2 regions of the Paenisporosarcina sp. P5_A11 genome follow, and region 2 is predicted to be linked to the other one. Evidence: predicted binding sites of a transcription regulator. Region 2 holds the regulator's gene; the other holds the start of a gene.

Region 1 (3,429 bases), on a different contig from region 2:
GGTGGAGAAATTACAAAACGCTTAGTTCAGATGGCTCAACAACAAATTGGCGGGAATACAACAAACAAATAACGAAAATGTAAAGCACTCTGTACAGTAGTGTGTAATTAAAGGTGTTAATCATTCATGAAAAATGAATGTTAATTTTTAATAATAAAGAGCGTTTCCTGGAAATCTGGGAAGCGCTCTTTTCTCGTCACAACAACTTATATAAATAATACTCACTCGTTGGGTTGCCATCGATGATTAATGAATTTACTTTCTCACCTTCCAAGGTGAATCCCATTTTTTTGTAGAGATTAAATGCTTTGTTATTATCTTTAATAACCGTAAGTTCAAGTCTGGACAGTTTGACTTCTTTCGCCCAATCAAATACGCGATTGAATAATTTCGTTGCGATTCCTTGTCCTTGGTACATATCAAGTACGCCTATCACTAAATAAGCACAGTGCTTGTTACGTTGGAATTGGTTGCCGATTGCTGCAATGAATCCCACCAAATTGCCTTCAACTTCTGCAACAAAGATGATGTTATTCTTTTTAGATAAAATTGTTTCTATCGATTTTGTCTGCTGTTCAAGAGTTGTTTTTCTCTCACCGGGTTCATGTAACATAAAGTTCGACTCATCTAGTTTTTTGCTAAGTGCTAAATATTGTTCTGCATCCCTTACTTCAATAGGTCTGATATTCAATTTACTTCCTCCTTGAATCTACATCATTTTCAATGCTTCACCTTGTTCACCTGAAAGTTCAGGTAACGTCTTTATTGGTTCGAAGCGAAATTTGAATGTCAAACCGTTATCTAGACCATTACTTACGACATTGTGTTCCCAGTTCACTTGTTCACCAGCGTAATTCAAGTGGAAGAAATTACGCTCATGGACCATATCTTTTCCTTGTGGATAGTAGTTATATTTATGAATTTTGCCCATAAAATACAGAGCATCTCGAACGAGACCAGTTTCTTCATTAATTTCTCGGTAAAGAGCATCAATTAATAGTTCATCTTCTTCGATGGTGCCAGCAGGAACTTGCAAGCCAGCTTCAGGAAAGTCTTTGTGTTCAAAAACAAGCAATTCTAAATTAGGTTCTTGTCCTTTTGTAATATAGGCAAGGACTTTCCGCTTTATTTTCAATTTATGCACCTCTATCATTTAAGTATGATTAATTAGAATACAAAATAATCCAAACTTTCGCAATATTAATTTGTGATGGTTTTCACATTTCCTTCACAAGTGCGTGACAAAATGGATACATCCAGTTATTTTAAAGAAGTTCAAATGGGGTATGATAGGAAGTAAGGGTGGTGACTACATGTATAAAAATCATGAGAGAAAATTGATGTGGGTTGTATTTATAGTTGCAGCCATTATGATGTTGTCAATACTAGGTCGGATTTTCGGTAGTTAATAGGAGGGTAATCAGATGGGAAATGAAGAAGCTGTATTCTTTAGTCGCATTTTAACAGAATTGACACTATCGTTTCATATTCTTTATGCCACGATTGGTGTAGGTGTTCCGCTCATGATCATGATTGCTCAGTGGGTCGGAATTAAGAAAAATGATGAACATTATATATTACTTGCAAGACGCTGGGCTCGTGGTTTTGTAATCACAGTTGCCGTCGGAGTCGTAACAGGGACAGCCATCGGACTCCAACTATCTTTATTGTGGCCGAACTTTATGGAACTAGCGGGTAATGTTATTGCTTTACCACTCTTTATGGAAACGTTTGCTTTTTTCTTTGAAGCTATTTTCTTAGGAATTTATTTATACACTTGGGATCGTTTTGAAAATCAGAAAAAGCATTTATTAATCCTTATACCCGTTGCGATCGGGGCATCTTTCTCAGCCGTATTCATTACAATCGTAAATTCGTTTATGAACGCGCCACAAGGATTTGATTTAGTAAATGGGGAATTAATCAACATTAACCCACTACTAGCAATGTTTAACCCAGCAATGCCTACTAAGGTTGCTCATGTTGTAGCAACCGCATACATGACGTCAGCATTCGTATTAGCATCAATTGCTGCTTACCGATTGTTAAAAGGTTCAAATCATATCTATCACAAAAAAGCATTATTCTTAACGTTAAAACTAGGGCTGATTTTCTCTATAGCAACTGCTATTATCGGGGACTTTTCCGGAAAATATTTAGCAGAATACCAACCTGAAAAATTAGCTGCCGCTGAATGGCATTTTGAAACAGAAGAAAATGCATCACTGGTTATGTATGGTGTTTTAGACGATGGTGAAGTGAAGTATGCAATTAAAATTCCATATGCACTCAGTGTGTTGGCACATGGTAATCCATTTGCCGAAGTTCAGGGTCTTGATCAATTCCCTGAAGATGAAGTACCACCACTTTATATTCACTACTTATTTGACTTAATGGTAACAATTGGGGTATCGCTGACAGGATTATCGGCGTTATATGCCTTGGCAACTTGGAGAAGATGGTCGTTCGTTCAGACCAAATGGTTCCGCTGGATACTTGTTGCAGGTGGTCCTCTTGCTTTGCTCGCAATCGAAGCAGGTTGGTGGTTCGCAGAAGTAGGTCGCCAACCTTGGGTGTTGAGAGGCATTATGCGTACTGAAGATGCTGCAACCACAAGTGGTCAAGTAGATCTTATGCTCGCATTATTCGCAGGTCTTTATTTAATCCTTGGAATCGGCAGTATTGTCGTACTTAGACGTATGTTTAAAAAGAATCCAGTTGAACAAGAAATTGAAGATCGACGTAAAGAACAGGACGGTGACATTACATGACACTGACACTCGAAATTATCGGAATTTCCGTCTTATGGATGTTTTTATTCGGTTATGTTATCGTGGCATRGATTGACTTTGGTGCAGGATTTTTCAATGCGTACAACACATTAACAAGACGTGAACATATTTTAACAAATATTATAGAACGCTATTTATCACCTGTGTGGGAAGTAACTAATGTGTTTCTAGTGTTCTTCTTCGTTGGTGTTATCGGATTCTTCCCGAAAACTGCCTTCTATTATGGAACGACACTATTGGTACCAGCAAGTATAGCGATTGTCTTACTAGCAATACGCGGTTCGTATTATGCGTTTGCTATGTATGGTTCATATGGACACAAAGGTTATACGTTCATGTACGGGATATCAGGTTTATTTATCCCAGCATCACTTTCCGTCGTACTGACGATTTCTGAAGGTGGATTTATTTCCATGGTAAATGGAAATCCTGTCTTAGATTACTTCGGATTATTTACGAGTCCATTAACTTGGAGTATTGTCGTATTGAGTATAACCGCATTGTTGTATATCTCGGCAGTATTTTTAACGTGGTATGCTAATAAAGCGGGAGATTCATCTGCGACGGATCTACTACGGAAATATGCACTCATCTGGTCTTTACCAACGATGATAACAGCAGGAGGCATCATTTTCGA
Region 2 (3,429 bases):
GCTAATGCGACCCTAGCTTTTTCACCACCTGATAAGGAAGAAATCGATTTGGTTACATCATCACCACTGAATAAGAAACGGCCAAGCACATTCCGTACATCTTTTTCATTCATTAATGGCCATTCATCCCATAATTCTTTCAGGACAGATCGGTTGCCTGTGAGTTTTGCTTGTTCTTGATCGTAGTAACCGAATTGAACATTTGTCCCGTAATGAATCGATCCGGCAATTGGAGGAATATCTTTTACTACGGTTTTTAGTAAAGTGGATTTTCCAACACCATTTGGACCAACTAAAGCGATTCGATCTTCTCGAAAGACTCGAAGATCAACATCTTGAGAAACAGGCTTTTCGGAGTATCCTACCGTAACTTGTTCTAATTTTAGTACGTCATTGCCACTTTGACGTTCAATCGAGAAACCAAAGTTCGCTGATTTTTCATCCCCATTTGGGGAATCCATCCAATCGGTTTTCTCCAACACTTTACGACGAGACTGAGCCATTTTAGTAGTAGAAGCACGAGCTAAGTTGCGTTGAACAAAGTCTTCAAGTTTTGCTTTTTCTTCTTGTTGCTTGTCAAATGTCTTCAAGTCGCGTTCATATGTTTTTGCCTTTTCATCCAAGTAAGAACTATAATTTCCGACAAAACGTTTTACTTTATGACGAGACACCTCATAAACAAAATTCACTACTTGATCTAAGAAATACCGGTCGTGAGAAACGATTAAGATCGCACCAGGATAACCTTGAAGATAACGCTCTAACCAGCTTAGTGTGTCGATGTCTAAGTGGTTGGTCGGTTCATCCAGAATGAGTAAATCCGGTTTTGTTAATAATAATTTGGCCAATGCCAAACGCGTTTTTTGACCGCCTGATAAAGATTGAATGGGCTTATCGTATTCTTCTGGGAAGAATTGCATCCCATGTAAGACTGAACGTGTATCTGATTCATATTGGTAGCCACCGGAATCTTTAAACGCAACTTGCTTGGTATCGTAGTCTGACAAGATACGCCCATAAGCCTCGGCATCTTCATATACGGTAGGGTCAGCCATTTGCTTTTCCAGTGAACGTAATTCTTTTTCAGCCGATAGATGATGAGCAAAAATGGTCATCATTTCATCCCAAATCGATAAGTCGGAATCGATGCCTGCATGTTGCTCCATATAGCCAACTTTTGTACCTTTTGGAATGATGATTTCTCCAGAGTCATACGACATTTCACCAGCAATTATTTTAAGGAGAGTCGATTTCCCAGCACCGTTCCGACCGACTAAAGCTACACGGTCTCTATGGTTTATTTCAAGTTTGACGCCGCTTAATATTTCATCGACGACAAATGTTTTATGTAATTGATTCACTTGTAAGACAATCATTAATTCCACCTCAGTTCTCACTTAGTTTAATGGAAGCGTGTAGCTGGCGCAACGGCAGAACTTTACTTCTTTTATGTACTCATGTAAGATGAAAGCGATTTCGCTTGAATGCAGGAGGAACAAAATGAAACAAGAACCGCTTAAAATTCCACAAGCTACAACCAAAAGATTACCTCTCTATTACCGATTTATCCAAAATTTTTCGAATGCGGGTAAGAAACGTATCTCTTCACAGGAACTAAGTGAAGCCATGAAAATTGATTCAGCTACGATTCGCCGTGATTTTTCGAATTTTGGAGCATTAGGTAAAAAAGGCTATGGCTATGATGTACAACACTTGCTTTCGTTTTTTCGTCAAACACTCGATCAAGATGAAGCAACTAATGTCGCATTAATCGGTGTAGGTAGCTTAGGGACAGCTTTTTTAAAATACAATTTTCACAAAAATCACAACACACGTATTGTAGTAGCATTTGATACGAGTGCTACTGAAGACGGAATGTTGATGAGTGACATCCCGGTTTTTGAACCTAGTAAGTTAGAAGGAAAAATTAAAGAATATGGTATTGAGCTGGTGATTTTAACAGTACCTTCACGAGCTGCTCAAGAAGTGACAGACCGCCTAACAAAAACGGCGGTTAAGGGTATTCTCAATTTTACAACAGTGCGATTAACGGTACCTGATTCAATTCGTGTCCATACAATTGATTTGTCTGTTGAATTACAAACACTGATTTACTTCATAAAACAAGATGAAGAAAGTTCACACATCGTTCATAGTAACAAATAGCAAACGTAGCGTAAGTAAGTTAAAATAAGAATAGACAAGAGGAGGTGCCTACATGCCAACAGGTCCATTAAGTATATTATTGATTGTGGTAGTAGCTTTGCTTGTATTCGGTCCGAAAAAGCTCCCTGAATTAGGACGAGCATTCGGCAGTTCGCTTCGCGAATTCAAAAATGCAACTCGTGGTCTAATCGATGAAGATGAAGATGACGAGAAAAAAAAGACAAAAAAGCTAGACGATGAAGTTAAGTAAGTACGTTAGGGTGTTTTTCTGATGGAAGAAAGAGACATGACTACAGTTGATCATATTATTGAATTAAGAAAACGGCTGATGATAATCGTCGTTTTCTTTGTTGTAGCAGTGGTAATCAGTTTTTTCTTAGCCGGACCACTGATTGACTTTTTGCAAGTGAGTGAAGAAGCACGGGATTTAACATTAAATGCGTTTAAAATAACCGATCCATTTAAGATATTAATTTCCGTGATGATGGTTCTAGCAATCGTTATGACATCTCCACTAATACTCTACCAAGTATGGGCTTTTATCTCTCCAGGACTTTACAAGAAAGAGAGAACAGCAACACTCAGTTACATCCCGTTCATCTTTTTTCTATTTATTGCTGGAGTTGCATTTTCCTATTATGTCGTATTCCCATTCGTCATACATTTTATGGCGGACTTAGCGACTGATTTGAACATTGAGCAAACGATTGGAATAAATGAATACTTTAGTTTTCTTTTCCAATTAACCATTCCATTTGGTTTTGTTTTTCAAATGCCTGTGGTATTACTTTTCCTAACACGATTAGGAATCATAACACCAATGTTATTAACAAAGTATCGTAAATATATTTACCTTGTGTTAGTAGTGGTAGCCGATATCTTAACACCACCAGATATCATGTCACATGTGCTAGTTACGATTCCGCTTATCTTGCTTTTCGAATTCAGTATCATCGTAGCCAAAATAGGATACCGCAAATATTTAAAAGCAGGAGCTCTTCAACAAATAGAAGAAGCGAAGAGTCAAAACGAAAGCCTTCCACCGGAATAATCGGTAGAAGGCTTTTTTTGTACCTATTGATATTGGAAGTAACTGCACTGTTGCGAGCGGGAATAAAGCATCCCCGGATGGGTATAACCAAACCACGAAAAGGAATAAATGAATTCCAGTGGGAATAAATCTGAAACCAACAAAAAAACTCCCGATAATTATTTCATCGGGAGAAAATCATATAAATTTATTGTGAATTTGATAAGGTTTCT

What was found. Region 2 encodes Rex, which represses fermentation and respiration genes when NADH is low (regulators of the CRP and FNR family bind a similar motif). Its sites were predicted from a motif close to TTGTGAAATATTTCACAA; they were not measured.
Region 1: AC1DOS_RS02710 (cytochrome ubiquinol oxidase subunit I) is a predicted target of Rex. The motif match lies at 1,206-1,223, and genes of this name have one in related genera.

Annotation. Positions count from the first base shown of each region.
Region 1 is NZ_JBFUKT010000005.1:20,729-24,157, reverse strand. Features, by position in the region: gene AC1DOS_RS02725 (alpha/beta-type small acid-soluble spore protein) at 1-72, shown strand, start outside; gene AC1DOS_RS02720 (N-acetyltransferase family protein) at 197-691, opposite strand; gene AC1DOS_RS02715 (NUDIX hydrolase) at 710-1,144, opposite strand; gene AC1DOS_RS02710 (cytochrome ubiquinol oxidase subunit I) at 1,425-2,771, shown strand; gene AC1DOS_RS02705 (cytochrome d ubiquinol oxidase subunit II) at 2,774-3,429, shown strand, end outside.
Region 2 is NZ_JBFUKT010000125.1:54-3,482, reverse strand. Features, by position in the region: gene AC1DOS_RS14500 (ABC-F family ATP-binding cassette domain-containing protein) at 1-1,376, opposite strand, end outside; gene AC1DOS_RS14495 (redox-sensing transcriptional repressor Rex) at 1,501-2,166, shown strand; gene tatA (twin-arginine translocase TatA/TatE family subunit) at 2,219-2,416, shown strand; gene tatC (twin-arginine translocase subunit TatC) at 2,438-3,217, shown strand.